Regions from separate parts of the Arthrobacter sp. TmtSoilC79 genome, predicted to be linked through region 2. Evidence: predicted binding sites of a transcription regulator. Region 2 holds the regulator's gene; the other holds the start of a gene.

Region 1 (15,699 bases), 250 kb from region 2:
TTCGGGCGTGGCGGCGAGGAGGTGGCTGCCTGCGTTGCCGCCGGGGTCCCGGTACGGGTCATCTCCGGCGTCACCAGCGCCATCTCCGTTCCCGCCGCAGCCGGCATCCCGGTCACGCACCGCGAAGTGAGTCACATGTTCACGGTGGTCTCCGGCCACGCACCCTTGACCGAGACTGAACACATGCATTTGGCCGGCCTTGGCGGGACGATCGTGGTCCTCATGGGCATCGGCACACTTCCGCAGCTGGCCGCCGGGTTGCGCCGGGCAGGGATGAAGCCAGAGATGCCCATGGCCGTGGTGGAACGCGGTTACCGTCCGGGGCAACGCACCACCATCGCTGACCTGGGTACGATCGAAACAGCTGCCACCGGCTGCAGCAATCCGGCTGTGCTGGTCATTGGCGAAGTGGTCAAGGTAGCCGAGGCCAACCGCAACCACGCTGAAGCATCCGCTGAACTGAGCCGCCTGGCGGCTTCGCTCCTTGAAGCCTGAGGGTAAAACTTATGACTGTTGCACGCACCTTTGAAGTCCAGGACCCTACTGCTGCTCCGGAAGTTTCCGAGGCCGCCGATGCGCCGCTGGATGGATTCCGGATCGGAGTCACCTCGCACCGCCGTTCCCGTGACCTCATTGAGGCCCTGGAGCGCCGCGGTGCGAGCGTGTTGCACGCCCCCGCGCTGAAGATCGCCCCGGTGCAGGAAGACATGGTCCTTATTGAGGACACCCGCACCATCATTGCCGCGAAGCCGGACATCTGCATCGCCACCACCGCGTACGGCATGCGCCGTTGGTGTGAGGCCGCTGATTCTTTCGGCATCGGAGAACAACTCCTGGAAACACTGTCCGCCTGCCGGATGTTCGTCCGTGGACCCAAGGCCCGCGGTGCCGTACGCGCGGCCGGTCTTGCCGACGTCGGAATCAGCAGTGACGAAACCACGGCCACGCTGGTTGACATGCTCCTGGCCGAAGGCGTGCGCGGCAAGACGGTGGCCGTGCAGCTGCATGGTTACACCGATGTGCGCCAGCTGGAACGGCTGCGCATGTCCGGTGCCATTGTCCTGACCGTCACCCCCTACCGCTGGGTGAAGCCCGACGGCGAGGACAAGCTCCCGCGCTTGATCGAGGCTGTGGTGGGCGGCAACCTCGATGTCCTGACCTTCACCAGCGCACCAGCCGTGGACGCGATGTGGAGCACAGCCCACGAAATGGGCCTTTACCGTCAGCTCATCGAAGCCCTGAAGGGCCCCGTGACGGTTGCCGCAGTGGGGCCTGTCACCGCACAACCACTGGTCGACGCCGGTCTGACGCCACTGATCCCTGACCGTTACCGCATGGGGGCGCTGATCCGGTTGGTTACCGAGCACTTGTCCCTGAACCATGTGCGCCGCTTGGAGACCAAGAGCGCCACCATTGAGCTGCGTGGGCGTTGCCTGCGGATCAACGGTGAGGTCATTGACTTGGCGCCCGCTCCCCTGCTGCTCCTGCGTGCCCTGCTCGGCGCGGGCGGGGCAGTGTTGTCCCGCGAGGCGCTCTCGGACCTGTTGGATCTGCGCGGCTCCGTGCATGCCCTGGACATGACGGTCAGCCGGCTGCGCTCCTCGCTGCCCGATGGCAAGCTCGTGGAAACGGTAGTCAAGCGCGGGTACCGGCTGCGGGCGTAGGTGTACTGCCCGGGCCGCCTGCCTGGGGTGCCTGCCTGAGTTGCCTGTCCGGGCTGCCTGCCGGCAGTAGTGGCGTCCGCCCACCTCAGGCCGCCTTCACCAAAGGAAGTTCATCCCAGTTGGTGGTGTACCGGGGACTGAGCATGTCCCGTTTCATGGACCAGTCGGGTCCTCCCTTGATTCCGGCGTGCCCCAAACCGATGGAGCCCCGGCCGTAGCGCTTGCTGACTTGCTCCAACAGGGGGCCGATCCCACGTTCCTCGTGCCGGTTCTCAAAGATCTCCAGTGGTTTCTGGTTCCCGCTGGGGCGGAGGTCAGTAACCATGATCCCGGCCTTGGCGTATCTGACCCCTTCCTGGATCCTGGGAACCAATGCATGGGCAGCCTTGGTCAGCAGCACGGGATCCGAGGTGGGCATGGGCAGCTTGACGTTAACCGTGGGAAAGGACTTGTCGTTGGGGTTGTAGAACGAGGTGGCGGCAAAGGCTGTGAGCAATTTTGCTTGGAGATCGTGTTTGGCGAGCCTGGCACTTGCCATCTGGCCGTAGACGCTGAGTACCTGCCGCAGCTGCGCCGCCGTCGTAATCGGCGTTGAAAAGGAGCGGGAGAAGATCAGCTGGTCCCTCCCGATCCTTTCCTCCTCCATCGGGATGCACGGGGTGCCCTGCAACTCCAGCACGGTGCGCATCATAAGAATGGAGAATTTGTCCCGCAGGGCCACAGGGTCGGCCCGGACCAGGTCAAGGATGGAGAAGATCCCCATGGCGTTCAACCGTTTGGTCAGCCTGGTGGCCACGCCCCAGATCTCAATCACCGACAGCCGTGCCATCAAGGCCTCCCGTTGGGCCTCAGGAACGGAGTCCCAGCGGCACACTCCATTGAAAGCCGGATTGTGCTTGGCCCATTTGTTGGCCAGCTTGGCGAGCGTCTTGGTACGGGCAATCCCCACGCAGACCGGCACGCCCACATGCCGTTGGCACGCAGTTTTGATGGTCCGTCCCAGTTCGAGCAGCTCTTCCGGTTGACCTTTTACCCCCAGAAACGCCTCATCAATGGAGTACACCTCCTGCCATGCCGAGTACCGGGCCAGGAGCTCCATCACACGGGAGCTGATGTCCCCGTAGAGCTCGTAGTTGCTTGAGAGGGCAATGAGACCCCACTCCTTGGCCCGTGGAGCAAGTTTGAACCAAGGCTCCCCCAGCCCGATCCCCAGCTTCTTCGCTTCCGGAGACCTGGTCACTGCGCAGCCGTCGTTGTTGGACAGCACAATCACTGGCTTGCCCTCCAGCGAAGGGTTGAAGGCACGTTCCGCCGAAGCGTAGAAACAGTTGATGTCCACGTGGGCGATCTCTTGCATCCGGTGCATGAGTGCTGGCTTGGACATCGGTCTCCTCCGTTCGGCCTTAGCACGCGTGCCGCCATTCTGGAGCAGGACACGCCGCGCACTCGAACATATATTCGAATACCTTTACTGTACCGCCAGGCCCCGACAAATAGCTGAGCTCTTCCTACCCGATGTCCACGGCAGCGGTAAGGCATCCGTACGACTGGCTCCGTTGAACCAATCCTCGCCAACCATTTCGGTCGTTGTATTCGATGTTCGTGAACGGCGCTCCCGCAGCATCGAGTCGATCGGTTTCCAGTACAAACACGTTGTCGAGTTCGACGCATGTATGCCTGACAAATCCACCGTCAAAAGGGCTGTAGTCGTGTCGCGGGTTCAGGCTGGCGGTGCCTGTATCGTTTGGACCCAATGATGTAAACCCTGTCAGGTGTCAGAATTCCCTTCACGCGCTTCCCATCCTAACTATCGGAGTGCGTCACGGAGATGTTGTTGGCCAGTGTCCCAAACGTGGCATCGAGGCTCAGAGCATAAGCCTGTTGGCCCAAACCTATCCCGGCCTGTTGACCCGCGGTTCGCGAGGAGATGGAGAGATTGTTGTACTTGGACTTCCGCTTCAACCTCATGGCAGGATGGTCCGCCGGAGTGGGTCTGGTCGAAGCAGGACCGCCATTCCACCCAGCGTCGTTGACAAAATTGTTTGGAATCGGCCCCCAACCATCAACATTGGAGTTCTTGGCTGTGTCCGCGATCATGTTGTTGCCAGACGAAGCGATCTGGCCATTAACGCTCTCTGACTCCTCAAGCCAAAAGCCTTCGCCGCCGCAATTCTGCGCTTCGACCGAGGAGAATTCGCAGGAACCGTAAATCGTGGTACTCGGAATTGGAGAGGTTGAAAAGGCCTCGACCGGAGAACCGGACGAGGCCTTTCGTAGCCAGCAGGTTGGGGCGTGTAGCAGTAACTACCAGGTAACCAAATCCATCCCCGCGCTGTTCGCAATCGTGCGCGTAGACGTAAACCACACGTATCGACTGCAGTAGTTGGCCCCGCCGTCCCGAACGCTGCCGCAATTGCCGTAGTTATATAGGGGGCCAGCGACGGCCTGGATCATTCCGACAGCGCCGACGCTGCCATTGCCGTAGGGGGCAAGTACGGGCCCACCGCTATCCCCTTGGATTGCGGCACGCTGACCGTCCACTGTTTGGTAGCCCTCGATTTGGGAGGCGTAACCGTACCCGTCATTCCAGGAAAAATTCGTGTAAAGGACGCTGATATTGCAATGCACGCCGGAGTTCCCGCCGCTTGTGCAGATCCAGTCGCCCAATGAAACGTCGTGGAATCCAGCAACAGGTTTGGAATATCCTGCCGTGTTGTTCCACGCGCCGTCAAACATCCAACGGCTTCCGCCTTCGGACAGCATGGCGGCTTGACCATCGGGAGTATCCCACCACTGCATTCCTGCTGAGGATCCGGTATTGTCGCGGGCAGTCCACCAGCCAGATCCCTCACAGTGGCGGGCCGTATTGGTCCACTGCCCTGTTCCCGTTCTGGCTTTCAGCGCAAACCCAGTTGTGCAAGCTGTTTGGTTGCTGTTGAGTATGTACGCACCTGAGTTGAAGGGGTGGGAGTCATTCATGCGAGTGGCGGGGCGTGACTGGACTCCATCAATGACTTGGATAGGCCACTTGGTAATGTCGCGTGCAAGGTTCTCCACTGCAGCCCGTTCCGATGATGTGAGCAGGCCGCCTTCATTCTTGACGGCGTATCCGCGGATGGATATTTCACCTGAATCATCGCCGATGCCTCCGATGGAAGCTATCTTGAATCCCAGCGGTTCAAAGGCCTTGTCATTATTTATGAGGGCTTGAGTCGCCGAATCAATTTCGGGGACCGAATATGGACGCTCGGAGAATGTCACCATGATGCCTCGCTTTCGTCCTTCGTTGGCGACGGTTTCGCGAAGCAGGGATGAACCCTTCCACAATGCCTTTACAGAAAGGCTTTTTGCATCATTAACCTGTTCAACGTAGCCAGCATCGTAGATTCCCGGGACCTGTGTGATCCAGTACTTGAAGTCGGAGAGCTTCTTCTGGTTGTCCAAGAAGTCGACACCTACACTCTTGGAGTATTCCTCGATAGCGCCCTCCCCCGGCGGCGTGACCGGGGCATCCGATGCCGCCACGGCGGGGCTGATAATGCCGAGCAGCAAGACAAAAGTACCTGCTGCAATGGGTAGTGGTTTCTTCAATGAATCCCCGTCCAGTGCGGGCCGATTCGGTCTCGGTCCGTGTTTGATGAATTATTCAATGTCTTAAGACTGTGGCGGTCCGCAAGGCTATGCCCGAGCCGCGTATTGCTCCCTAATACCTGAATCCGGGGCAGTTCAGATCGCGCCGAAAGTCAGGGAGTCTTGACCTCTCGTCCATGTCAGCGCCCCGTTGGTGTAGTTGAGTTGAACGCCGTCCTTGAGGAAGTTGAGGGCCCAGGTCTGCTGTTCACCTCTCGCAGCATCAACACAGCCGGATGCGCCGATCGCGAGCTTCCCGGACAATGTCATGTTCGAGCCATCAATGGTGACGGGGGTGTTCACTGGTCCACATGGAAGAACAGCCGTCAGGTATGTTTCCTGACCAACTCGGTCCAACTGTGCTGTCACTTGTCCCTCGCTGACCCATGCCATGGGCTGACCTTCAGCAGTACCGGCTGTACTTTTGAACTTCCCGCACGGCGCATCAGGCAGGAATTTCGTGCACTCGCTCGAGGGCGACGCCGACCCGGTGCGCACCTCGGGACCTACGGCCGGCGTTCCTCCGGTTCCGCACGACGAGACGGTTATTGCTGCCAGCCCAACGGCAGCAATACTCAAGAACGACCGCAGTGTCTCCATAACTCCCCCAGCAAAATGATCAACAAAAGCGAATACTAATTGATTAAACGCAGAGCATACCCCGCCCAAAAAGTCCAGAAAAGGTAAGGCGTGCACAGGTCTCGAAGCATACGGTTCATTTACCTATTACACAAGCAATTTTGCTTGGAATTTTGATAGCAAAATTCAAAGGATGCTGATGACCATCCTTTGCCTCGGTAATTCCCGGAAGTTACTCAAACACAAGTAGACGGGCTGCCCTCTCCGGGTCAGTCAGCCTGCTTCAGGGAAGGCGACGCTGTTTGCCCCGAAGCTGGCCACCGCTGCCACAAATACAACACAGCGTCCTCGCAGAGATACTGCGGAGGGAAGTCGCTGAACGCTGTTGTCCTGACACTGTTCGAACGCGCTACGAACCCGCTATGGACTTAAAGATTCGCGACAACGATTTCTCCGCCTGAATGGTCACAAGGTGTCCCATTCTGCAGAATCAACGCCCTGTGGACCTGCTGAACACAGCGCAATCCACCGCGCTCATGTTGACGCTGGCCGGGTACCCCCCCATGACGGGCAGCGTCCTTACGTCTGCAGATCATCTAGACGTTTCAGCCCAGACAAGGACCGCGTTTGACCACCGCCGACGAAAACTTCAAATTAGTCCAACCGCTTATCGGCACGGTGATTGACGGCGGCATAACCCTCCTGGCTGCCGCCATTCCGTTCAATCGAACAAACAAGGCCAGCAAGAAGCGACAGAAACGGATTGACCAGCTCCCGTCCCAAAGGATTACTCGACGGAGAGACGCATAGGGCGGCTCAACTCCCTGCCTGATAAAGAGTTGGCGACGGAATGTCCGCCACTTCCCAGGATTGGTCCGGGCATCGTCGTCCCCTCATTTCCCTCCCACCCCCGCTAGGGGAACGTCACGTCACCTGGACGACCGGATGGGACGGGACCATCCAATCGGCCTCCATCGTCCTGGACACTCAGTTCGCGTCAGGAGAAACCCTCGAGGTGTTTGGATCCTGGCTGGTATCCAGTCCGGCTCCGTTCGTCCCGCCAGTTATTCGTTCAAAAGCTATTCGGCAAGTTACCGATAGCCGCCATAAATCTGCCGCTTCCTGCGCCGAAGAAGTCCGCTGCCGATGATGGCTGCAAGTTGTTTCCTGGCTGGTGAGTAGCGACCCTAGCGCGGCACCACGATCTCATCGACTCCGCACTGGAGCACAAGGTTGTCACTTCCGCCCGTCAGCATGCAGCCCTTGGGGTCGAAGAACTGTGTGGCGGACAGCCACGGGACACTTCGCTGCCAGAGCCCCCACGATTTTTGTGAATAAATGGAATACGTTTGTGGGTCGAACCCTGATTGTTCGACGATGACACTTTCTCCGCTGCTGGCCTTTACTTCGGTGTAGGTTGCCGCCACGGCGGCCAGCCCCATGCCAGCCGAATACAGAGACCACGGCAGAGCCGCCGCGACACTGGCCAGAACTGCAAGTACAGCAGTCAGCCGCCGGAGCCAGCCACGGGAAATCCGCCTGACCAACGCCGGTACAAGCAGAGCCAGTGCCACCACGGCAGCAAATCCGCTCAGAAGGTGAGCAAACAGAATGAACGCCCACCCCGGCATAACGAGGTAGACCAGAACCTCAGGCCATGAGTCGCTGACCCACGCTGCGGAGGCTTGGGCGACCGCTCCCAGCAACACCGAGACGAGGGCCGACGCGATGCCCCACATGAGGCGCGAGGCAACAGATCGCCTCGAATCCATTTCCGCGGAAACCCCTGCTCCTACTCGAGAAGCGCCCAACCGGGCCGCCGTTACGTCGTCTCCCGGCAACAGTTTCCGCACACCGCCATCCAATCACGCTTCTGACGTCGCCGTGGCGCGGCGGTCAGCGGAGCCAGCGAGGGAACCGGGCAATCTTTTCAGGTTTTGTTGCGCCCATTACCAATAGGCCGTGTGGTTCCTGCAGTGCGCCCGTCCCCTGATCCGGATCCGAAGGAGCGCTCAAGGGCAGCGATGAGTGGGGCAGGCGCCAGCCGGTCCAACAGGTCCACCGGCCTGGCATCCCGCAGTCCTGGGCTGCCGGTGACCATCCAGGCCGAAAAGTAATTGTGCGGAATCCTCAGTTCCATGGCACGCGCAAACAGGCGCAGCACCACGGGGTGCAAGGACAAGTCTTCGCGGAATTGGAAACCGGGACAGTACGTGCCATCTGCGGAAAACACGCGCACCAGTTGTTGCATCACAGGTTCGGGATCCTCATGTAGCTTCGCGAGCCGATGACGGACCCTTTCCAGATCCGGCAAGCCGAATTCGGCGCCCATCCGTTCCCAGAGTTCGCTGGGAACGGGCCCTTGCGAACGGGGCGGGCTCAAATGTGATGCAGGCATGTGGTGGCAACTCCCCAGATGGTGAGTTCAGAAAGGGCCGGCACGCGGATGTCCGGGTACTTGGGATTGTCGGCCTGGAGAATCACTCCCGAGGGCGTGACGCGGAGCCTTTTGATGGTCAGTTCCCCGTCGAGGACAGCGACGACGACGGACCCATCCCTGGGCTCCAGTGCCCGGTTGACGATCAGCTCGTCACCATCACTGATCCCTGCACCTTCCATGGACTGCCCCGTCACCCGGACCACGAAGGTGCTGGTGACGTCCTTGATGAGGTGCTCGTTGAGATCGATCCGGCCATCAAAATAGTCCTGCGCCGGCGAGGGATAACCGGCCGCCACCGGGAGAGGCGCCAGCAATACTGACATCAGGGAAAAGCCCGCATCTATCACGCGGGGGCCGACTATCACGCCCACAACACACCTTTATTCGAATATATGTTCGATACTTGAGTGTACAGCGGATGACGGACATTGTGGTCACCCCCTTGGTTTCCGCGGCGCAGGAGGCCGGCGGAATGGGGGCTGCAGCCGTTTACGCGTCCTGGCAAAAGACCGGTACTTTAGGGAAGGTCGAGCCAACGGAGGCTAGGCAGGAGACTCAACAAACCACCGTCTTCGACTGCAGGGTTCAATGCCGCGACGTTGTCCCCCAGTCGCGCTGTGCATCGCGAATTGGAGAGCCATGACCGCCCGGAGCAAGGACGTAGCTGATGCGCTCAGCGCCGATGTCACCCGTATTTTCAAGGAACGCTACCCGGATGAGCTGGCACACGCACAGGCCGTCCACGCACGCTCTGAGAAACTGGTTCTCGTCTTGATGTTCTCCACGGTGGCGCTGTGGTTCCTCGGCCCCGCGCTGTTCCTGACCGGTCTTATCAACCAAGTGGTCGTCATCGTGGTGCCGGGTCTGATGACCCTTGCGTTCCTCACCGTCGTGCTCGTAGCAATCGTCCGCAACCGGGCTGCGGCGAGGCCCGTCGTCGAGTACGCAAAGCAATGGGGTCAGAACGTCACAAGCGTGACGAAGAGGGGCATTACCGTCGCTGTTCCTAAGGGCGCTGTCACGGTGCCCGCGGAGTTCCGTGAGACGCGCGGGGTCACCCGCCAGCCCTGATGCCGCCATGGCGCCAAGCCCGGAACAGCGCTGCACGGCACCACCTGCACCAAGCCCGGGCGGTCTCCGCGGAGGTCTGTACGGCGGAACGGGACGAGTCATACCCTGAAGCTGTTCAGCAACGCGAACACCCGAAAAGAGGGCGGCCATGGCACGGGATCCCAAACCTACGTTGGAGCACTTGAACATCCTCCTCGGCGAGTGGGAAACATCAGTTCCGGGCAAGGATGTGCCCGGCCGGACCGCCTTCGAATGGTTGGAAAGCGGAGGCTTCCTCATCCAGCGTTCCACGGTCCAGCGGCCGGAGTACCCCAATGCGGTCAGCGTCATTGGAGCCACAGGCTCGGATGGAGCCTTCCAACAGCATTACTTTGACTCCCGGGGCGTGGCCAGGATCTACGACATGACGCTCAAGGACGGCGTGTGGACCCTGTTCAGGGATGGGCCCGACTGGCCGCAACGCTTCGTTGGCCACTTCTCCAAGGACGGCAACACCATTACTGCCCGGTTGGAACGCGGGACCTACCCCGGCGGGCCGCTGGAACACGACTTTGACATGATCTATACCCGCATTGCCTAGCGCGCGCTGAATCCACTGTCTCCACCTCATTTACAGATCCCCTGCCCGGTGGGAACATAAGCCCCATAGTCCGCGGAGGCATCGCCCGGCCACGCCCGGCGCCGCCAGCTGCAGCTATGTAGTCAGCTTTCCTCTGAGAGGAACGGCCATGGGTCGTCTGGGGACCGGGAACAGTGGGGCTGCGGGACCTGAGCCCGCTTCTGATCAGGCACGCCGCCGCGATGGCATCGAAAAGGTCGACGCCGTGGTGGTGGGCTCCGGCTTTGGAGGTTCCGTGGCGGCGCTTCGACTGGCCGAGGCCGGGCAGTCCGTTGTGCTCATGGAACGCGGCAAACCGTACCCGCCCGGCAGTTTCGCGCGTTCGCCGTCGGAGATGGGGCGGAACTTCTGGGATCCGGACCGGGGCTTGTATGGACTTTTTGATGCCTGGACGTTCCGCGGCACTGAGGGGCTGGTGTCCAGCGGGTTGGGCGGTGGCTCACTGATCTACGCCAATGTCCTCTTGCGCAAGGACGAAAAGTGGTTCGTCAACGAATCCCCCATCCCCGGCGGCGGATATGAGAACTGGCCCTTCACCCGGGCAGACCTCGATCCCCATTACGACGCCGCCGAAGCCATGCTCCAGCCCGTCCCCTACCCGTACATGGACACCGCGAAGACCCTGGCCATGGAGAAGTCGGCCGCGAACCTGGGACTGTCCATCACCAGGCCTCCCATAGCCGTCACGTTCTCGGCAGCACCAGGGACCGAACCGCGAACCAACCATGCACTGCCGCTGCCCGGCTACGGCAGTATCCACGGTCCTGCCACGGTGCGCACCACCTGCACGCTCAGCGGTGAGTGCGACATCGGGTGCAATGCCGGCGCCAAGAACACCCTGGACCACAACTACATCTCAGCGGCCGCCTTCAAGGGAGCCGATGTCAGAACGTTCCATGACGTCCGTGGCATCCGGCCCTTGAACCCCGGGTCGCCGGGTGGCGGCTACGAGGTCCGCTATGTGGTGCATCATCCGGATCATCACGGCGAACTTCTCACCGAACGCATCATCCATTGCCGCCGGCTCATGCTCGGTGCCGGCACATTCGGCACCAACTTCCTCCTGCTCCGAAACCGCGGTTCCCTCCCTGCGCTGAGCGACGCCCTTGGCACCCGTTTCAGCGGCAACGGCGACCTCCTGACGTTCATCATGGGTGCGAAGACGCCCCCGGCCAACGGCTCACGGCCCGGCGTCCGGAATCTGGCCGGCAGCCGGGGCCCGGTGATCACCACAGCCATCAGGGTCCCGGATTCACACGACGACGACGGCGATGGCCGCGGTTATTACGTGGAGGACGCGGGGTATCCGGCCTTCATGAACTGGCTCATCGAGACAGCGCAACTGGGCACCACCATCAAACGGACCGCCAAAGTGGCCGGGCAGCTCTTCAAGGACAGGCTGTTCGACGCCGGCCGGTCCAACGTCTCCGCCGACCTCGCCGCAGCGGTGGGCGATGGCCGTTTGTCCTCCAGTTCGGTGCCCATGCTGGGTATGGGCAGGGATGTCCCCGACGGTGTCATGACCCTCCGCGACGGGAGGCTGGCCATCGCGTGGACCATGGCAACCTCCAAGGAGTACTTCGGCCGCGTCCGCGAAACCATGGAGTCCATTTCCAAAGACCTGGACGGGGACTTCATCGACAACCCCCTCTGGTGGGCCAAGCGTGTCATCACGGTGCACCCGATCGGAGGAGCCCCCTCCGGACGGCATCCGGGCGAAGCAGTCTGTGATTCCTACGGCGAGGTCTTCGGCTATCCCGGATTGTTCGTGGTGGACGGCGCCGCGATGCCGGGCCCTGTGGGTGCCAACCCGTCCCTGACCATTGCAGCGTTCGCGGAGCGCACCTGCGCCCACATCATCGGGAACGCAGGGGAACCTGGTCGCCGGGGCATCCGCCCGGCAGATGCCGCAGGCTCCGGCGGGTCCGGCGAAAAGGTGGCCGTACAGCAGGAGGCGGCCGGCGCCGTCGTCGACGTCGCCGCGTCCGCTCCGCGTGCGTTGGCTCCGGACGCCACCAAAGGCAAGACCGCACCTGAGGAAAAGCCTGCGAGCGCAGTCTCTGAGGTGCCCGAGGCTTCCCAGGTGCGCAGCCGCGGACTGGGCAGGCCCGGCACTCCAGGCGTAAGCGGCAAAGAGGCCACCTCCGTCCGGTTCACCGAACAAATGCACGGTTGGTTCAGTCCGGGCATCGCCGATCCGGAGAAAGGGCGGAGCCTGGGCAGGGACCGGAGCAGGAAGATCATGTTCGAGCTGACCATCATCGCCGAGGACATCGAGGCGTTCGCCTCCGACCCGAACCATCCGGCCAGAGCTGAAGGCTACGTGCTGGCGGACTACTTCGGTGGCCGGATGCCGGTGGAACGGGGCTGGTTCAATCTGTTTGTCCAGGAAACCGCCGACGCCGCTGCACCAGCAAGGCGCATGCTCTACCGGTTGTGGCTGCGGGACCCGGGCGGAACACCCTTCACGTTCACCGGCCATAAACTAATCCGCAACGAGGCAGGATTCGACCTCTGGGCGGACACCACCACCCTGTATGCCACCATCCTTCGCGGGCATGTGCCACCGGATGGAGCGCCATTAGATGCTGTGCCACCGGATGCAGCGCCACCGGATCCAGGGACGCAGGATGCCCCGCCACCGGACGCCGCACAGCCAACTGCAGGCGGCGCCGCCCAAGCAGGCGTCGTCGGGGCCGGAATCCTCTACATCCGGCCCCTCGACTTCGCCAAGCAACTCACCACGTTCCGCGCCGAAGGACCGGCCCCGGCGGCAGGCTTGGTGACCTTCGGGAAGCTGTTTGCCGGCGAACTCTGGCAGGTCTACGGGCGGCGTCCCAGAGGCGTCCCCCTCCCGTTCACGTCAAAGCGATGAAAAGCCGGGAGCTCGCAAAACACCATGCCGTACTGGGGTTCACACCCCAGCCTGCGGTTCGTTGGCTCTCGCCGATGTCCTTGGCCAGGACTGCGTTGAAGGTCGCAGCGGCCACGGTCTTTGCCGATTTCGGCGATAAGCGCGAGCTTGAGGGCAGCTTCCCCTCGGATTCCCTGAGCTTGGACAAAATTCCCCTCCCGGGCCAACCAGCCCAGCCCGCCGTCAGCAGCCGCGGACTTCCCTCCCCTGGTGATCTCCGGGATGGGCGGGCCGCCGCTGCTGGGGCAACTGAGATGTGGCTCGACTTCGCGGCCGACCTCGGCGACGGCTTCGACGCCACGTACACAGTGGCGTCCTTGCTGGCCCAGGACACGCTGACGGTGGACGGGCATGAACTTCCCCGTGGAAGGGTCCTGGTCCTGGGCGGAGACGAGGTTTACCCGGTCGCATCCCCGGCAGCGTACGAGAACCGGATGGTGGGTCCGTACCGGGCCGCCTTCCCACCCGCGTTGCGAGGCCCGCTCAGCGCCCTAAAACACGTCGATTACGCGCACAGCGGGCCACCCAACGCGTCTCCGGTCATGCTGGCGCTTCCCGGCAACCATGATTGGTACGACGGCCTCACCTCGTTCATCCGGGTGTTCACCAGGCAGCGGAGCATCGGGGGCTGGCGGACCATCCAAACCCGCAGCTACTTCGCCCTCCGCCTGACCGGAACCCCTCCCGGTCCGGGCAGGAACGGCACCCCCGGCTGGTGGTTGCTTGGCCTGGACAGCCAACTGGGGCAATACATCGACGAGCCACAACTGGACTACTTCTACCGGAACGTCACTGTGCAACTGCAGCCCGGCGATGCGATCATCCTCTGCGTCGCTGCACCATTCTGGGTTGACGCCACGCAACCCGGGTGGGGTGACTTCCGCCAGGTGAACTTCTTCGAGCAGGACTACCTGCGCCGGCGCTTCAACCCTGGAACGGGCCTGTTCGACGCCACCGGTGCCAGCGTCAGGCTCTGGCTCACCGGCGACCTCCACCATTACTCCCGCTACGAGGACTCCCGCTACGAGGACTCCCCTTACGCGGACTCCCCTTACGAGGACTCCCCCTCCGAGGACTCCCCTTCTCCGGAAACCTCCGGCACCCAGCACCAGACCCCGGATCCGGGCAGGACCCAGATGATCACTTGCGGCCTGGGCGGCGCCTACCTCTCCGATACCCACGGACTGCCCGAACATCTCACCTTGCCTGCCGCGTCGGCCGCTCCCGGTGAATCGTCCAGCCTGCGGCAACCACAGCAGACAACAACACAGCAGACAGGCACGGAACAGCCAGACACCGGCCGCGTCTTCACCCGCATGCCCACCACGTTCCCCGGCCAAGGACACTCCCGCCTGCTCGGCCCGCAACTGGCCAACCCCTTCTCGCAGTTCTGGCTCCCCATCCGCAACCCCGGCTTCGGGCTCTCGCTGGGCATCATGCACGTGGTGGCCGCCCTGACGTTGTGGACAGTCTTCAGTGCCTTTCGCGGTGAGGCCTTTGTGGACAGCCTGCGCAGCCTGACTCGCGGAGACACCCCGGTACTTGTCATTGTCCTGATCCTTGCAGTGCCGCTCCTCCTGGCAGTTGCCTCGTTGTCCGCGCGTTCGTTGGGTCTGGCGCAGGCGGGCATCGTCGTTTTCGCCCGCGGCGCGCTGTACCAACTGTCCGCGCTCGCGGTGAGTACCGCCGTCGTGATCCTGATTCCCTGGCCGGTGAGTTGGCCGGACGTCGTGATCCTGCTTCTAGTGCTTGCCTTGGTACATCTGGGCGGGTGGGCGCTGGGCAGCGAGGCCTTTGCCCTGTACATCCTGGCGACGCCCAGTGGCGAAGTGGCCACGTGGAAGATGTCGGGCCAGGCGATCGAAGACCACAAGGGTTTCCTCCGCATCCATCTCTCCTCCGACGCCAACCTCACCGTCTACCCGTTGATGGTGGACACCGTCTGCCGCGATTGGAAATTGGCAACGAACGACGACGGCGCGCGGCCGGTACCGGTGGCCGGTTTGCCTGCCGTGCGGCTGCTTGAAGAACCCATCACCATCGCATGGAAGGGAAGCACCCCATGATCACCACCCGTGCCGAGCACAGGACAGAGGTCATCCCGATCCGTGCCCGCGACAACACACCCTTGAGCCTGGTCCACGTCACCTCCCCTGTTGAGGCCGTCAAAGGGCCGGTGATCCTGGTTCACGGCTCCGGCGTCCGGGCCGAACTGTTCAGGCCACCGGTCCGCACCACCATCGTCGACGCGCTCCTCGAGGACGGGTGGGACGTTTGGATGCTGAACTGGCGTGCATCGATCGACCTTGACCCCCTGTCCTGGACGCTCGCCGACGCCGCCGTGCACGACCATCCCGCCGCCGTCGAACACGTCCTGAAGTCCACCGGAGCCGAAAGCCTGAAAGCCGTCATCCACTGCCAGGGCTCCACGTCATTCACTATGTCGGCAGTGGCGGGCCTGCTGCCGCAAGTGGACACCATCGTGTCCAACGCAGTGTCCCTGCACCCCGTGGTCCCGGCGTTCTCACGACTGAAAATCGACTACCTCACGCCAGTGGTCAAAGCCTTCACCCCATACCTGTCGCCGGCGTGGGGCTACAAGTCCCAGGGCTACTTCACCCGCGCCATCCGGGGCCTGGTTAAAGCCACCCATCATGAATGCGACAACACCGTCTGCAAAATGGTCAGCTTCACCTACGGCAGCGGCCGTCCCGCCCTCTGGTCCCATGAGAACCTCGACGACGCCACCCACCAATGGCTCAGCGGTGAGTTCGCCGAAGTA
Region 2 (15,699 bases):
GCCGCCGCCAGACACGGTGCGGCCATCGGCTGTCAACGACGCTACGCCTGCGCCGGGTTGCGTCTGAAGCCGGCGGACCGTCCGGAAAGTTGACACTGTTGAAGCGAGAGCAGACTCCAGTTGATCATCAAGGTATGACGGCGTCCAGTCCCGCTGCTGGGCGAGGGCCCACAGGGCAGGGCGCCGGACCACGAACGTGAAGTCCGAGCCGGGATCCACAACAAGCAACTGCGCGCCTTCAGAGACTGCTGAGAGCGCAGCGCGAGCCGCATAAACCGCCACGGGACGGGCTTCGCCGTGCCAGGCTTCCAGTGCTGCAGCAGAAGTGAACACGGGCATCGCCTTGCGACCGTCTGGCGCCTTGAGTGTGACCAACGCCATATCAGCCTGTTTGTCGGCGTGCAGCCCCTCGACGCCCTCAGCTTCCTCAGCCAACTGCGCAACGACCGGAACGAATACCCGTGCAGTCGCCAGCGAGGCAACAACGTCGGCCTCGGTACCGGCACCTTGGATCAGCGAGGCGATGGCGGTGAGGTAGCCGGCGTCGGCCGTTCCGTCGTCGTCCTCAAAGTTATGGATCCTGGCATCGTCCCCACTAAGGCTCCTGCCCGCCCACGGCTGCCCCGCCGAGTCCGTTGCTCCCCCGGCACCGGCCAATGCGGCAGCAATGTGGCCTGGCAAGTGCCGGCTTCCGGAACCTGTCTGGTTACCTTGCCGATGTCCGGCGTCGTGGGGCATCAGCGACGACCGGCAACGTCCAGGGCTTCGGGCAGCGTGAAGGCACCGGCGTACAGAGCCTTGCCCACAATCGCGCCCTCAACGCCCAGGGGCACCAGTTCACGCAGCACCCTGAGGTCCTCAAGGCTGGAAATCCCACCGGAGGCCACAACGGGCTTGCCGGTCTTCTCCACCATTTGACGCAGCAGTTCCACATTGGGCCCCTGCAAGGTTCCGTCCTTGGTGACGTCCGTGACTACATAACGTGCGCAGCCGGCATCCTCGAGGCGGGCCAGGACCTCCCAAAGGTCGCCACCCTCCTTGGTCCAGCCGCGCCCGGCAAGGGTGGTACCGCGGACATCGAGTCCGACGGCGATCTTGTCACCAAAGCGGTCGATGGCCCTGCGGGTCCACTCCGGGTTCTCAAGCGCTGCCGTGCCAAGATTCACGCGTGCGACGCCCAGTTCAAGGGCGCGGTCCAACGACTCGTCATCACGCAATCCTCCGGACAGTTCCACCTTCACGTTCAGCTGCTTCACCACCTCACTGATGAGGCCGGCGTTGTTGCCACGGCCGAAAGCGGCATCGAGGTCAACCATGTGAACCCATTCAGCGCCGGCATTCTGCCAGTTCAGGGCTGCTTCCAGGGGGGTTCCGTAGCTGGTTTCCGAGCCGGCCTCCCCTTGGAGGAGGCGGACCGCCTGGCCGTCAACGATGTCGACGGCGGGCAGGAGTTCCAGCACGGGCTGGGCGGAGGTGGTCATGTGGGTCCTTGGAGTTCGAGGTTCGACGCGGTCTGGTTGATGCCCGGTTCAGTTACCGGGCAGCGTCAAGAGGTAGGCCGCCAGCAGGGACATCCCTGCCAGCGCGTAAAAAGCAATGGAAACCCAGCGCGGTTTCTTCTGCTGGTGGAAGGAAATACCGCCTCCCACCAGCACGCCGGCGAGGCCCATGAGGACAACAGACCACATCTAGGCGGCACCGCTTCCGCTGGCTTCGGCCGCTGGAGTTGCCGGCTTTTTCAGGCCGTCCACCCAGTTCCTCAGCAGGCGCGCACCGGCATCGCCGGACTTCTCCGGGTGGAACTGCGTTGCGCACAACGGGCCATTTTCGACGGCGGCGATGAAGCGTGCGCCGTGCTCTGACCATGTCACCCGGGGCGGAGCCATGCGCGGTTGAACAACATCGAAGTTCCACTCCTGCACACCGTACGAGTGCACGAAATAGAAACGCTCGTCCTCGACGCCGGCAAAAAGCCTGGAACCTTCCGGAACATCCACCGTGTTCCAGCCCATGTGCGGGACAACGGGTGCCGGCAGGAGTTCCACCTTGCCCGGCCACTCGGCCATGCCTTCGGATTCGGTGCCGTGTTCCACCCCGGCTTCGAAAAGGACCTGCAAACCAACGCAAATGGCAAGTACCGGGCGCCCACCGGCAACCCGGCGACCGATCATGCGGATGCCGTCTACTGCTTTGAGTTCCTTCATGACGGTTTCGAAGGCGCCGACACCGGGGACCACCAGGCCGTCGGCATTGAGTACGTCTTCGGGTTTGGAACTGAGCACGACATGAGCCCCGGCACGTTCCAAGGCCCTGACAGCCGAACGAACGTTGCCGGAACCGTAGTCGAGCACCGTGACAGTGGGCTTGCCTTCCGGCGACGTGGGCTTGACCGAAGCGATGGTGTCGGCCACTGCCCCGTCCTTGAGTACCTGACCGCTCACAACGCCCCCTTGGTGGAGGGAATGCCCTCGACCCTGGGATCGGATTCCACCGCGGCACGGAGCGCCCGGGCAAAGGCTTTGAACTGGGCTTCCACGATGTGGTGGGGATCGCGGCCGGCGAGAACGTTCATGTGCAGGCAAATCCCTGCGTGCAGGGTAATGGCCTCAAAAACGTGGCGGGTCAACGAACCGGTGAAGTGACCACCAATCAAGTGGTACTCCTGGCCGGCAGGTTCTCCGCCGTGAACCAGGTACGGCCGGCCCGAGACGTCCACCACGGCGTGCGCCAGGGCTTCATCCAAAGGAACGGTGGCTTCACCGAAGCGGCGGATCCCGGCCTTGTTACCCAGGGCTGTGCGCAGCACCTCACCGAACGTGATGGCCACATCTTCCACCGTGTGGTGGGCATCGATGTGGGTATCGCCGGTGGCTTTGACGGTCATGTCAATCAGCGAGTGCTTGCACAGTGCCGTGAGCATGTGGTCATAAAACGGCACGGAGGTGCTGATGTCCGAGACACCGGTCCCATCCAGGTTGATCTCCACCAGGACTGAGGATTCGCTGGTGGTGCGCTCCATGCGCGCGGTGCGGGCAGCGGACGGCGTGGCGCCGGTTTCGCTCATTGGGATGTCCTTATACACGAAGAGTGAATGGGTTCAACATACAAGTTTAGGCGGGCTGTGACCCCTGGCCGTCCAACAGCGCTTCCAGCGCCTGGAGGAACGCCGTGGTTTCCGGCTCTGTTCCGGCCGTAACCCGCAAGTGGCCGGGAATGCCGACGTCGCGGATCAGGACCCCCGCATCAAGCAGGCCCTGCCAGATCGCATGCGGGTTCTCGAGCCCACCGAAGAAAACGTAGTTGGAGTCCGACGCTGCAGGCTTCAAGCCCATGCGCAGGAGTTCGGTCACAATCCGGTCGCGTTGGATCTTAATGTCCTCGACGTCGGCCATGAGGGCTTCGCGGTGATTAAGCGCGGCGAGGGCGGTCGCCTGCGTGACAGCCGAGAGGTGGTACGGGAGGCGGACCAACCTGATGGCATCCGTGACCTCCGGCGCCGCGGCCATGTAACCCAGCCGGGCACCCGCAAGGGCAAACGCCTTGCTCATGGTGCGGGAAACGATCAAACGCTCGCGCCCAGGCAGCAGGGTCAGTGCGCTCGGCGTATTGTCGTGGGCGAACTCGTGGTAAGCCTCGTCAACAATTACTATGGCCCGGCTGGCTTCGCCGGCCTCGTAAACAGCCTCAACGACATCAAGGCCCAGCCCTGTGCCGGTTGGATTGTTGGGAGAGCAGAGGAACACAATGTTGGCTCCTGTTTCACGGACCTGGGCGGCAGCCGAGGCTGCATCGAGCCCATAGTCCTCGGCCCGGACCCCCTGGACGTACTCTGTATCCGTGCCGCTGGCCAGCAACGGGTACATGGAGTACGTGGGCGGGAATCCCAGCGCCTTCCGGCCAGGTCCGCCAAATGCCTGGAGGATCTGCTGCAACACCTCATTGGAACCGTTGGCTGCCCAGATGTTGCCGGGAGTGAGACCGTGGCCAAGGTATTCGGCCAACGATTCCCGGAGTTCAGTGAACTCCCTGTCCGGGTAGCGGTTGAGCCCGGTGGCGGCAGCAGCTACAGCTTCCGTGATGGCCGCCTGAACATCCGCAGGGACTCCATGGGTGTTTTCGTTGACGTTGAGCAAAATGGGAACATCAAGCTGCGGCGCGCCATAGGGGCTCAGTCCACGCAGGTTGGTCCGGAGGGGTAGTCGGTCAAGTCGCTCAAGCTGGTCACTCACCACCCCAGTTTAAGGGGCTGGGTGGACTGGCCACTAACTGTGACGCCAAACCCCGGCGGGCGCCGGGACGGAATTGGCTAGCTGGCGGGTACAAACAGCTGCTGGCCAGGCTGGATGCGGCCACCGCGGAGGTCGTTCAACTGGATGATCTCGGCGATGACATCGCGCGGATCCCGCTCAGGAGCGGCAGCCCCGGCGATGCCCCACAGTGACTGACCCGGCTGGACCGTTACCGTTACCGCAACAGGTGGCCGAAGCTGCGCCTGCGAATCAGATGCCTTTGCAGGAGAGGTGATGAAACCAGCAAGGCTCAGCAGCGCAGCCACCAGCAGCATCGCAGGGATGCCGAAGAAGACGATCCGTCCCCGTCGGGTCAGACGCAGGCGCGTCGGCGCCTGGGTGGTACGGAAATCAGCGAACGTAGTGATTGCGGACATGAGCTGAGCCCTTCTGAGCTATTGCCGTGCGCCGGATCCCGGTACATGGCTGCCAATTCTTTGGTGTTCCCCTGCGTGTCACGGCTTGTCCGAACACTTTGTTCGAACACTCTGTTCGAACACTCCGTTCGAACATCGGGCCCCAACAGCAGGTTTATAGAACACATATTCGAACCTTGCTATGACATTTTTAGCACTTATCAACGAACGGTGTCGAGACTCGCTAGAACAAATGTTTGATAAAGGCCTGTGGCTGCCCTACGTTTGAGTGAAGAAACAGCACTGTTTCAGTGGAACAGGAGGGTCTGACATTTTTGGCAGACCCCTTCGTCCCCGGGCACACTCCGGGCGGAATGAAAGGCATTGGCGAACATGGCAGCGAAAGCCACCGGCGGCGGGGCACCCCTGCGGAGCCAGCAGCCTCAAAAGAGTCCCAAAAGCCTGACCGTCCGGCAGAAGAAGATCCTGGAAACCATCCAGCGATCAGTCAACGACAACGGGTATCCGCCCAGCATGCGCGAGATCGGTGACACTGTAGGGCTCGCGAGCCTGTCGAGCGTGACTCACCAGCTCTCCCAGCTGGAAAAACTTGGTTATCTCCGCCGCGATCCCAAACGTCCCAGGGCCATGGAAGTCCTGATGCCCCTTACCCTCGATGGCGGACCCATCCCGGGAGTGGAAGCGCCGGCAACTCTGCGCAGCACGGGCGGCTTTGCCGTGACGGAGCTTGCCAGCGCCAGCGATACTGCCATGGTGCCCTTGGTTGGCCGCATTGCTGCCGGCGGCCCCATTCTGGCTGACCAGACTGTGGAGGACGTGCTTCCCCTGCCCCGGCAGCTCGTCGGGCATGGCGAGCTGTTCATGCTGAAGGTGGCCGGCGATTCGATGATCGACGCTGCTATCTGCGACGGCGACTGGGTTGTGGTCCGCCGGCAGAACGACGCGATTAATGGAGACATCGTCGCCGCCCTGCTGGACGACGAAGCAACCGTCAAAACCTTCCGCCAGCGCGATGGCCATACGTGGCTTCTTCCCCAAAACACCCAGTACGAACCCATTTTGGGCGACCAAGCCACCATCATGGGCAAGGTCGTATCGGTCCTGCGCTCCCTCTAGGAGGCCTTGGAGGACCCCAAACGTTCCAGCACGCCCCGAACCACTGCGCGGTCCGTCGTAGCCCAGAAGGGCGGCAGTGCAGCCCGGAGGAAGCCTCCGTAGCGCTCCGTCGAGAGCCTGGAGTCCAGGACAGCCACAACCCCTTTGTCGCCGGTGGACCGGATAAGCCGGCCTGCTCCTTGAGCCAGGCGGATAGCGGCATGAGTAGCTGACACGGCCATGAAACCGTTCCCGCCGGACTGCGCCACAGCGCGTGAGCGGGCAGTCATCAGGGGGTCATCGGGCCGCGGGAAGGGAATACGGTCAATGACCACCAGGCGGCATGAACCACCCGGGACATCCACGCCCTGCCACAAGGACATCGTGCCGAAGAGGCAGGTATCGGGTTCATCGGCAAACTGCTTGACCAAGGCTGCCATGGTGGATTCGCCCTGGCAGAGGATATTGACATCAAGTCGGAGCCGCATGGCATCGGCAGCTTCCTCGGCGGCCCGTCGCGAGGAAAAAAGGCACAATGCTCCCCCGCCGGAGGCACGGATGAGGTCTTCCAACTCATCCAGGGCATCAGGTGAGGTTCCACGGCCTGGCTTGGGCAGGTGCTTGGCCACGTACAACACCCCTTGTTTGGGGTAGTCGAAGGGTGATCCGACGTCGATCCCCGTCCAGCTCGGTGCACCATCGCCGATCAGCCCCAGGCCTCCGGCTGCCGGCTCAAAAGCCGAACCGATGGCCAGCGTCGCGGAGGTGAGCACCACCGTGTGGCCCGCAAACAGGCCTTCCCTCAACCTGCCAGCAACGCTCAACGGAGCGATGTTGATAAGAGCAGGGGCAGTCTCGTCGGGTTGGGAATACCCCTGGCTGGGGTCAAAGGTGCTGTTCCGCGAGAACCATACGACTTCCCGGTTCTCCTTGGCGGCCAGCATGCGCTCACACAGCTCCAGGATGAGCATGAGCCGTGAGCGGGCCAGTTGCCGACCGCCGTCGACCGCGTTTGAAGAGTCGGTCTTCGAATCCGACAACGCCGCGCGCGTGGCTTCGCGCAACTGATCCAGGCAATCGAGCTGTTCGTCGTTGAGTCCGCTGGGCAGAAGTCCATTGGGAACGCCCGCTATGGCCATGTCCAGGCGATCGGCCGCGGCATTGAGCGCATCCACCGTAATGGCGGTGTGCTTGCGGGCACTTGACGCCGCTGCGTGGACCATCGCCACGGACAGCTGGCCGGAGACCGCGCCGGTGACGCGGTCCTGCAGTTCGTGCGCCTCGTCAACCACCACGACGTCATATTCAGGCAGCACAGCGAGCCCCTCAAAAGCGCTGACGGCCAGCATGGCGTGGTTGGTAACCACAACGTCGGCCTCACCGGCCCGTGAGCGCGCCAGCTCGCTGAAGCACTCTTCGGCCAGCGGACACTTCTGCGCGCCGAGGCACTCCATGGAGGTGACAGAGACCTGTCTCCAGGCACGGTCCGTGACGCCGGGCATAAGCTCGTCACGATCGCCTGTAGTGGTCTTCTCCGCCCATTCCCGGAGCCGGACCACTTCCTTGCCCAACTGGGATTGCGGCCCACCCATGGATGCAGCAAAGTGCGGGACGCTGGTGTCCTCGCCCAAAGAGAAGAGCTGCCCTTCGGAAGGCTCCTCACTGGGGAACCCGCCTTCAAGTTTTTGCCGGCAGACATAGTTGGCCCTGCCCTTGACCAAAGCCACCTTGACTGGCCGTTCAAGGGCGGGGGTAATGTTCTCCAGCAGCCGCGGCAGGTCACGGCCCACAATCTGGGTTTGGAGTGCCAAGGTGGCGGTGGACACCAGAGTCGGTTTGGCGCTGTCCATTGAATGCGCGATCAACGGGATCAGGTACGCCAACGACTTACCTGTGCCCGTTCCCGCCTGAACCAGCAGGTGCTCCCCGGTTTCAATGGCCCTGGCAACGTGTTTGGCCATCTCGTGCTGGCCGGCACGGCTCTGACCACCCATGCCGGCAACAGCCCGGTCCAACAACTCGAGGGTGGTTTTCTCCCCCAATGACTCAGCGGCGTCCGCCGCCACGTTCTCAACCATTAGTGACGAACGGCTCCAGTTCGGCTGCCAGGCCTTCGCGGACCATGACAACTACGCGGGTCCCGTTTTCCTCGTGCTCCAAGGTCAGGATCTCCGAGTCGGAGCTGTGCAGTTTACTGATCATTTCGCCGCGATCGTAGGGAATGAGCAGTTCCAGCCGAACTCCAGGCCGGGGAATGGATTGGCTGATGTCTTCCAACAACTCGGCGATGCCCTGGCCCGTACGGGTGGAAACCACCGCGTGCCGGGGTTCCTTCTGCTTGAGCCGCTCCACGACGAAGGGATCCGCGACGTCAACCTTGTTCAGGACAATGATCTCGGGCACCTTGCGGGCGTCGACCTCCGTGAAGACGGAGCGGACGGCAGCGATCTGGCCCTCCGGATCAGGATGCGAGGCATCCACCACATGCAGGATCAAATCTGCGTCGGCCACTTCCTCCAGGGTGGAACGGAAAGCCTCGATCAGCTGCGTGGGCAGTGAACGGACAAACCCCACGGTGTCAGCAAGCGTGTAGCCGATGCCATCCGGAGTCTGGGCCTTACGGACAGTGGGATCCAAGGTGGCGAACAGCGCGTTCTCCACCAGGACACCGGCATCAGTGAGGCGGTTCAGCAGCGAGGACTTTCCAGCGTTCGTGTAACCGGCGATCGCGACAGAAGGAACGGCATTACGACGGCGGTTGGCCCGCTTGGTCTCACGCGCCGGCTTCATGGCAGCGATTTCACGGCGAAGCTTGGCCATGCGCGTGCGGATCCTGCGGCGATCCAGCTCTATCTTTGTTTCGCCCGGACCACGTGAACCCATTCCGGCGCCGGCCCCGCCCACCTGGCCACCGGCCTGGCGCGACATCGAGTCGCCCCAACCACGCAGGCGGGGCAGGAGGTACTCGAGCTGCGCAAGCTCAACCTGGGCCTTGCCCTCACGGCTCTTGGCATGCTGGGCGAAGATGTCCAGGATCAGAGTGGTCCGGTCGACAACCTTGACTTTGACAATGTCCTCAAGCCCACGGCGCTGGGAAGGCGCCAGTTCGGTGTCAACCACGACGGTATCGGCGCCTGTGGCGGCAACGATGTCCTTCAATTCCTGTGCCTTGCCTGACCCCAGGAAGGTGCCCGGGTCCGGCTTCATGCGCCGCTGCACCAAGCCATCGAGGACTTCCGAACCGGCCGTCTCAGCCAGGGCAGCCAACTCCCGCAGGGAGTTCTCGGCATCTGCAAGAGTGCCCTCGGTCCACAAGCCGGCAAGGACAACGCGTTCAAGGCGCAACTGCCGGTATTCGACTTCGGTGACATCTTCGAGTTCCGTTGAAAGTCCGGCAGTACGGCGCAGGGCCCGGCGCTCTGCCAGGTCTTCCTGGTCACCGTCGTAGATGCTGTGTTCCTGGTCAAGGGTGGAGATGGCTTGCGCCTTGCCGAAAACCCCGCTGGCATCGTTGTCATCGGATGCCTGCGCAGGTACATCCTTGGAAAGAATCCGGTCGATCACGGCCTGGATTTGTTCAGGACTCATGTCCTGGGCGTCGGAATCGGATCCGGAGTGCTTCTGGGTGGTCATGGTCTCCTTAGACTGTTCGGCAATTCCAGAATAGTGCTGTTTGTTGTTTGATGGGGCGCTATTCGCGCTGGGCTGACGGGCTTGGGCCAAAGAGGGCCTCCTGTGCTGGCCTGCTGCCTGTGAAAGGGCAGCAGCTGCTGTGATCTGGCATGGTGGGATCCGCTCGGAGGTTCCTGGCCATCTCAAGATTGCACTGGTCAGCTGACCTGTCGAACTACCAAGAGCCGGCGGTTCAGTGGCCTGACGGAAGGGTGTGATCTTCGATGCGTCCATGGCCCTGATGGGCCAACAGACTGTGCCGTAGGAGCTGCCTGGCGGAAAGACCGTGGCTTGGCTCAATGCCAAGGACCGGCCTGCATCGCGGGCTGTGCCGTACAACGCCTGAAAATTCAGACGGGTTTCGGCCTACTGATCGAAATTACTCGAAGATCAAGAACATGCATTCAACATTATCATCCGATGTCAAATCATCCGTTGGGAGCCGCAGTTTCCCATGGCGCCGCCAGCCAACTAATCTGGCAAATTATGGAGTCTGCACACTATTTCACCGCCCAGCCAGCCGGACCGTTCACCAGGAAGCCTTTGACTGTTGAACTCGCTGGGGCCACGCGCCACCTGCAGACCTCCTCGGGCATCTTCAGTCCGGACGGAGTGGACAAGGGCACAGCGATCCTCTTCTCGGAAGTTCCGCCGCCGTCGCCGCAGGGAAACCTGTTGGACATAGGTTGCGGCTGGGGTCCCATCGCACTGACACTGGGGCTGATGGCGCCGCATGCCAAAGTACATGCAGTGGACGTCAACGAACGCTGCGTCACCTTGACCAACGAGAACGCGGCAGCCCTTGGCTTGGCCAACGTAAAGGCCAGCCTGCCACACGAGGTGGACCCCGCCGTCGAGTTCGACACCATCTGGTCCAACCCGCCCATCCGCATCGGCAAAGACGAACTCCACACCCTGCTGCTGACATGGTTGCCCCGGCTGGCCCCGGGAGGAAATGCCTGGCTGGTGGTCCAAAAGAACCTTGGCTCGGACTCCCTCCAGCGATGGCTGGCCGGCGAACTGGATGCGGGCTACACAGTGACCCGCGAGAGCACGTCCAAGTCGTTCCGGATCATACGTGTCAGGAAAGCGTCCCAGTAGCCACAATGACTGCCGGACCGCTGAGCTCCACGTGCTCGCGCCCGCCGGCGCCGGGGAAGAATTTGACGTCCACGACGCCGCCGGGCACCATCACGTGCCAATCGTTTGGCGCGGTGTTACCGGCCCAGTGACGGATCGCGACGGCCGCGGCACAAGCGCCGGTACCGCAGGATTGCGTCTCCCCTACGCCGCGTTCATGGACGCGCATGGTGATGGTACCGACCCCATCCTCAACCAAGGGATCGGCCGGAACCACGAATTCAACGTTGGTACCGTTGGCAGGCTTGGGATCCACCACCGGGGCCTTGAACAATTGCGTTGCCGACAACTCTTTGAGTTCTGCCAAGGCAACCACGGTATGGGGATTGCCCATGCTGACCGAGAGGCCGGGACGTGCCACTTCCAGGCCGTCCGCGCTGACCAAGGCGTCCATGGCCTTGCTGGTGGCCTCCTGGGGGAAGATAAACTCCCATGGCCCCATGTCTACGGCGTATCCGTTGGCCGTACGGACCACTTTCTTGATTCCTCCCCTGGTGCCGATGGTCAGGGTTTCACCCGGACCAAGGTCAACCAGTTTCTCGGCAATGAGGAAGTGGACGAACACGCGCACGCCATTTCCGCACATCTCCGAGAGGGAACCGTCGCCGTTGCGGTAGTCCATGAACCACTCGGCGTCCGGATCCTGTTCCAGGAGGTTCCTGCCCTCGGGGAGGAACCGTGACGGCACGGCACGGATGAGGCCGTCACCACCGATGCCAGTATGCCGGTCGCACAACTGCGCAACCTGTTCCGGAGTGATCTCGTGGGCGTCGCCGGGGTCGGCAATAAGGACGAAGTCGTTGCCGGTTCCGTGCCCCTTGGAAAACGGCAGCCCCGCAAGGCTGGAGGCGGTCACGGAGCCAAAGGCAGTTGCAGGCTGCGAGGCGGGAATTGCGGAGGTTTCGTCCATGGCACTAGGCTACCTGCCGCGCAGGTAGGGCCCGAAATTACGCGGGCTGCTCCCCGGCCGCAGCCACCGCCTTGCTGAGAAGTTCAGGGTCGTGCCAGTCGAACCAGGTGATGCGGGGGTCAGCCCTGAACCAGGTGAGCTGACGCCGGGCAAACTGCCTCGTGGCAACAATGGTCTCCTCCGCAGCTGTGGCAACGTCGGCCCGGTTGTCCAAAACATTCAGGAACTGTGAGTACCCCAGTGCGCGGGAGGCTGTCTTGCCTTTCCTGAGGCCGGCAGCATCGAGCCGTTCAACCTCCTCCAAAAGGCCAACCTCCACCATCCGGTGGACCCGCAACGCCAACCGCTCCCTCAGCACCTCCCTGTCCACGGACAACCCGATCTGCAGGGCCGGCTGGAAGTACTGACGCTGGGGCATGAATGAACTGAAAGGCCGTCCGGTGAGCTGGTGTACTTCAAGGGCACGGATCACCCGGCGCGCATCCCCCAGACGGGCAGCCGAGACGGGATCTACGTGCTCGAGCCGGGCACGCAGCGGTGCAAGGCCGTCCGCGTCAAATTCTTCTTCCAGGGCCTTCCGGACAGCGGAGTCTGTACCAGGGAACTCCAGGACGTCCAGCGCGGCCCGGACATAAAGACCCGATCCTCCCACCAGGATGGGGCGCTTTCCCCGCGAACGGATTTCAGCGATGGCCCTCCGGCAATCCGCTTGGAAGTCCGCGACGCTTGCCTCCTGGGTTACGTCCATGATGTCCAGCAGGTGGTGGGGCACTCCCCTGCGCTCGTCCACGCTGATTTTGGCTGTCCCTATGTCCATGCCTCGGTAGAACTGCAAGGCGTCTGCATTGATGACCTCGCCGTCCAAGGCGAGGGAAAGACCGACGCCCAGGTCCGACTTACCGGAACCAGTAGGGCCGACCACTGCTATGACGGGCAGGGAAGCATCCTCTGAGGAAACAGGCACGTGATCCGGATCCTGCGTCAGGCGCGACGGGCAGGCAACGACGGCATTCCCAATGACACGCCGGCCTTACCGGCTGCGCCGGGGGCCGGGACGCCGCAGGAGTCAGCTTGGGAACGATCCCAAGCATCACCGGCACGGGAGCGGCGCAACACGTAGTCCCCTGCCGTGGCGGGATCAGCCACGAGGTGGAAGGAAGCGGCCTCCGTAATGGTGACAGTGACGAAGTCGCCGGGACGCGGAGATTCTGCGCCGGCCGGCACGGAGAAGTGCACCAGGCGCTGGTCCCTGGAACGGCCGGACAAGCGGTGGGTTTCCCCGGCCTTGCGCCCGGACTGTGCCGTCACCAGGACCTCGACCGTCTGGCCCAACTGCTTGGCATTCTCCTCCGCGGCAATGCGGTCCTGAAGGGCCGTCAGCCTTTCGAAGCGTTCCTGGACCACGGCTTTGGGAAGCTGATCCGGCAAGTCCGCGGCCGGGGTCCCGGGCCGCTTGGAGTATTGGAAGGTGAAAGCGGAGGCGAAGCGGGATTTCTCCACAACGTCCAGGGTGGCCTGGAAGTCGTCCTCTGTTTCACCCGGGAATCCAACAATGATGTCCGTGGTGATGGCCGCATTGGGAATCAGCTCACGGACTTTGTCAAGAATGCCCAGGAACCTGCTGGAGCGGTAGGACCGGCGCATATCCTTGAGTACTTTGTCAGAGCCGGACTGCAGCGGCATGTGCAGCTGGGGCATCACATTGGGCGTCTCGGCCATGGCTTCGATGACGTCATCGGTGAAGGCTGCCGGGTGGGGGCTGGTGAAGCGGACACGCTCCAGACCTTCGATTTCGCCGCACGCCCGCAGGAGCTTTGAAAAAGCCTGGCGGTCCCCGAACTCCACGCCGTACGAGTTCACGTTTTGGCCCAGGAGGGTCACTTCCACCGCGCCGTCGTCCACAAGGGCCTGGATCTCTGCGAGGATCTCACCCGGCCGGCGGTCCTTTTCCTTGCCGCGGAGCGAAGGCACAATGCAGAAGGTGCAGGTGTTGTTGCATCCCACAGAGATGGAAACCCAGCCTGAATACACCGAATCCCGCTTGGTGGGAAGGGTGGACGGGAAGACATCCAGGGACTCGAGGATCTCAAGTTGCGCTTCATTATTGTGCCTGGCACGGTCCAACAGTGCGGGCAGGGCCCCGACGTTGTGGGTACCGAACACGGCGTCGACCCACGGCGCCTTCTTCACGATGGTTTCGCGGTCCTTCTGTGCCAGGCAACCACCAACTGCAATCTGCATGCCGGGGTTTTCCGCCTTGACCTGCCGGAGCTGGCCGAGGTTTCCGTAGAGCTTGTTGTCCGCATTTTCCCGCACGGCACAGGTGTTGAAGACCACCACGTCGGCCAGTTCGCCCTCGGCGGGGACATAGCCTGCGTCCTCCAGGAGTCCCGCCATGCGTTCTGAATCATGAACGTTCATCTGGCAGCCGAACGTCCGGACCTGGTAGGTCCTGGGCTCAGCGGAAGGAATGGTGGCAGCTGTTGGGGAAGGAATGGTCAAACTCACTACTCAAGGGTACCGGCTTCTGCCAGCACCTCACCGACGATCCTGAATGCCATGGAGGGCGCGTAGCCCTTCCGTGCCAGCATCGACGCCAGACGGCGCGTGTACTTGTCCCGCTCCGCCCTATCGTTCAGGTCCACACCGGGCCGAAGTTTGCGTTGAACCAGTTCCCGCGCAGCCAGTTCCTCGTCCTGGTCACTGAGCTGGGACAAGGCTTCTTCAGCCGCATCCAGTTCGATTCCCTTGTCCGCCAGTTCCCGTCGAATGGCGCCCTTGGCGAGCTTCTTGCTCTGGGAACGACTGCGAACCCACATCCGGGCGAACTCAGCATCGTCTATGAGTTGGACTTCTTCGAACCGGTCCAGAACTGCCTCTGCCACATCCTCGGGCACATTGCGTTCCGCGAGCTTGCGCGAAAGCTGAAGCCGGCTCCGCGGCGCCATCGTCAACTGCCTCAAGACGATGGCGCGCGCCACGGATTCGGGATCAGGCTCGGGATCGGCGGATACGGACGATTCCGGATCCGGCCCTCTTCTAACCGTCAACGGCCTTCAGCTTTGGGGAGTCTTCTTCCGGCTTGACGCCCACGCCAAGCTTTTCCTTGATCAAGCGCTCCAGCTCCTGGGCGAGCTCCGGGTTGTCCCGCAGGAAGCGACGCGAGTTCTCCATGCCCTGGCCAAGCTGGTCGCCATCATAGGTAAACCACGAGCCGGACTTCTTGATGATTCCGTGCTCGACTCCCATGTCAATGATGCCGCCCTCACGGGAAATGCCCTGGCCGTAGATGATGTCGAACTCAGCGATCTTGAACGGCGGCGCCATCTTGTTCTTGACGATCTTTGCCTTGGTCCGGTTGCCGACGGAATCCGCACCCTCCTTCAGGGTCTGGATACGGCGAACGTCGATGCGCACGGATGCATAGAACTTCAGGGCTTTACCACCGGTGGTGGTTTCCGGGGAGCCGAAGAAGACGCCGATCTTTTCGCGAAGCTGGTTGATGAAGATGGCGGTGGTCTTGGTCTGGCTGAGCCGACCGGTGATCTTTCGCAGTGCCTGGCTCATCAGTCGTGCCTGGAGACCCACGTGGGAGTCACCCATCTCGCCTTCGATTTCCGCACGGGGCACCAGAGCTGCCACGGAGTCAATGACGATGATGTCCAGCGAGCCGGAGCCCACCAGCATGTCCATGATCTCCAAGGCCTGCTCACCGGTATCCGGCTGCGAGACAAGCAGCGCGTCCGTGTCAACACCGAGCTTGGCCGCATAATCGGGGTCCAGGGCGTGCTCGGCGTCAATGAAGGCCGCAATGCCGCCGGCACGCTGCGCATTGGCAACTGCGTGCAGGGCAACAGTGGTCTTACCCGAGGATTCAGGACCGTAGATTTCAACTACGCGGCCGCGGGGCAGGCCGCCAATGCCAAGGGCGACATCCAAGGCGATGGAGCCGGTGGGAATGATCTCGATCGGAGCGCGGGTGTCATCACCCAGGCGCATGATGGAGCCTTTGCCGAACTGCTTGTCGATCTGGGCAAGCGCTGCTTCGAGCGCCTTTTCACGATCCGGGGTTGCCGCCATGGTTCACACCTCTGATGCTTTCTCGCTGTGGAGTGGCCCGAAAGGCCGCTTTCCTGTCATGTCAGACGCTATTACGGAGCACTGACATTTTTATGAGCCGAATCCGGCTATGTGGACAACCGGGCAATCCGGAAGC

What was found. Region 2 encodes LexA, which represses DNA repair genes until DNA is damaged. Its sites were predicted from a motif close to TCGAACANNTGTTCGA; they were not measured.
Region 1: a site for LexA is predicted at 8,698-8,713, ahead of AC6JA3_RS14685 (LexA family protein). Genes of this name have one in related genera too.

Annotation. Positions count from the first base shown of each region.
Region 1 covers NZ_AP046051.1:3,210,274-3,225,972, forward strand. Annotated here, with positions in the region: gene cobA (uroporphyrinogen-III C-methyltransferase) at 1-495, shown strand, start outside; gene AC6JA3_RS14645 (uroporphyrinogen-III synthase) at 507-1,664, shown strand; gene AC6JA3_RS14650 (Y-family DNA polymerase) at 1,750-3,048, opposite strand; gene AC6JA3_RS14655 (hypothetical protein) at 3,468-3,632, opposite strand; gene AC6JA3_RS14660 (chymotrypsin family serine protease) at 3,969-5,255, opposite strand; gene AC6JA3_RS14665 (hypothetical protein) at 5,391-5,597, opposite strand; gene AC6JA3_RS14670 (hypothetical protein) at 5,755-5,913, shown strand; gene AC6JA3_RS14675 (hypothetical protein) at 7,061-7,645, opposite strand; gene AC6JA3_RS14680 (hypothetical protein) at 7,804-8,271, opposite strand; gene AC6JA3_RS14685 (LexA family protein) at 8,253-8,684, opposite strand; gene AC6JA3_RS14690 (hypothetical protein) at 8,953-9,384, shown strand; gene AC6JA3_RS14695 (hypothetical protein) at 9,533-9,964, shown strand; gene AC6JA3_RS14700 (GMC oxidoreductase) at 10,113-12,878, shown strand; gene AC6JA3_RS14705 (hypothetical protein) at 12,875-14,983, shown strand; gene AC6JA3_RS14710 (alpha/beta fold hydrolase) at 14,980-15,699, shown strand, end outside.
Region 2 covers NZ_AP046051.1:2,961,556-2,977,254, forward strand. Annotated here, with positions in the region: gene AC6JA3_RS13595 (SseB family protein) at 1-738, opposite strand, end outside; gene priA (bifunctional 1-(5-phosphoribosyl)-5-((5-phosphoribosylamino)methylideneamino)imidazole-4-carboxamide isomerase/phosphoribosylanthranilate isomerase PriA) at 738-1,481, opposite strand; gene AC6JA3_RS13605 (CG2302 family histidine operon protein) at 1,530-1,688, opposite strand; gene hisH (imidazole glycerol phosphate synthase subunit HisH) at 1,689-2,441, opposite strand; gene hisB (imidazoleglycerol-phosphate dehydratase HisB) at 2,438-3,064, opposite strand; gene AC6JA3_RS13620 (histidinol-phosphate transaminase) at 3,111-4,229, opposite strand; gene AC6JA3_RS13625 (LysM peptidoglycan-binding domain-containing protein) at 4,307-4,666, opposite strand; gene lexA (transcriptional repressor LexA) at 5,039-5,782, shown strand; gene AC6JA3_RS13635 (ATP-dependent DNA helicase) at 5,779-7,839, opposite strand; gene hflX (GTPase HflX) at 7,832-9,394, opposite strand; gene AC6JA3_RS13645 (class I SAM-dependent methyltransferase) at 9,920-10,534, shown strand; gene dapF (diaminopimelate epimerase) at 10,515-11,483, opposite strand; gene miaA (tRNA (adenosine(37)-N6)-dimethylallyltransferase MiaA) at 11,521-12,447, opposite strand; gene miaB (tRNA (N6-isopentenyl adenosine(37)-C2)-methylthiotransferase MiaB) at 12,465-13,991, opposite strand; gene AC6JA3_RS13665 (regulatory protein RecX) at 13,991-14,464, opposite strand; gene recA (recombinase RecA) at 14,523-15,563, opposite strand.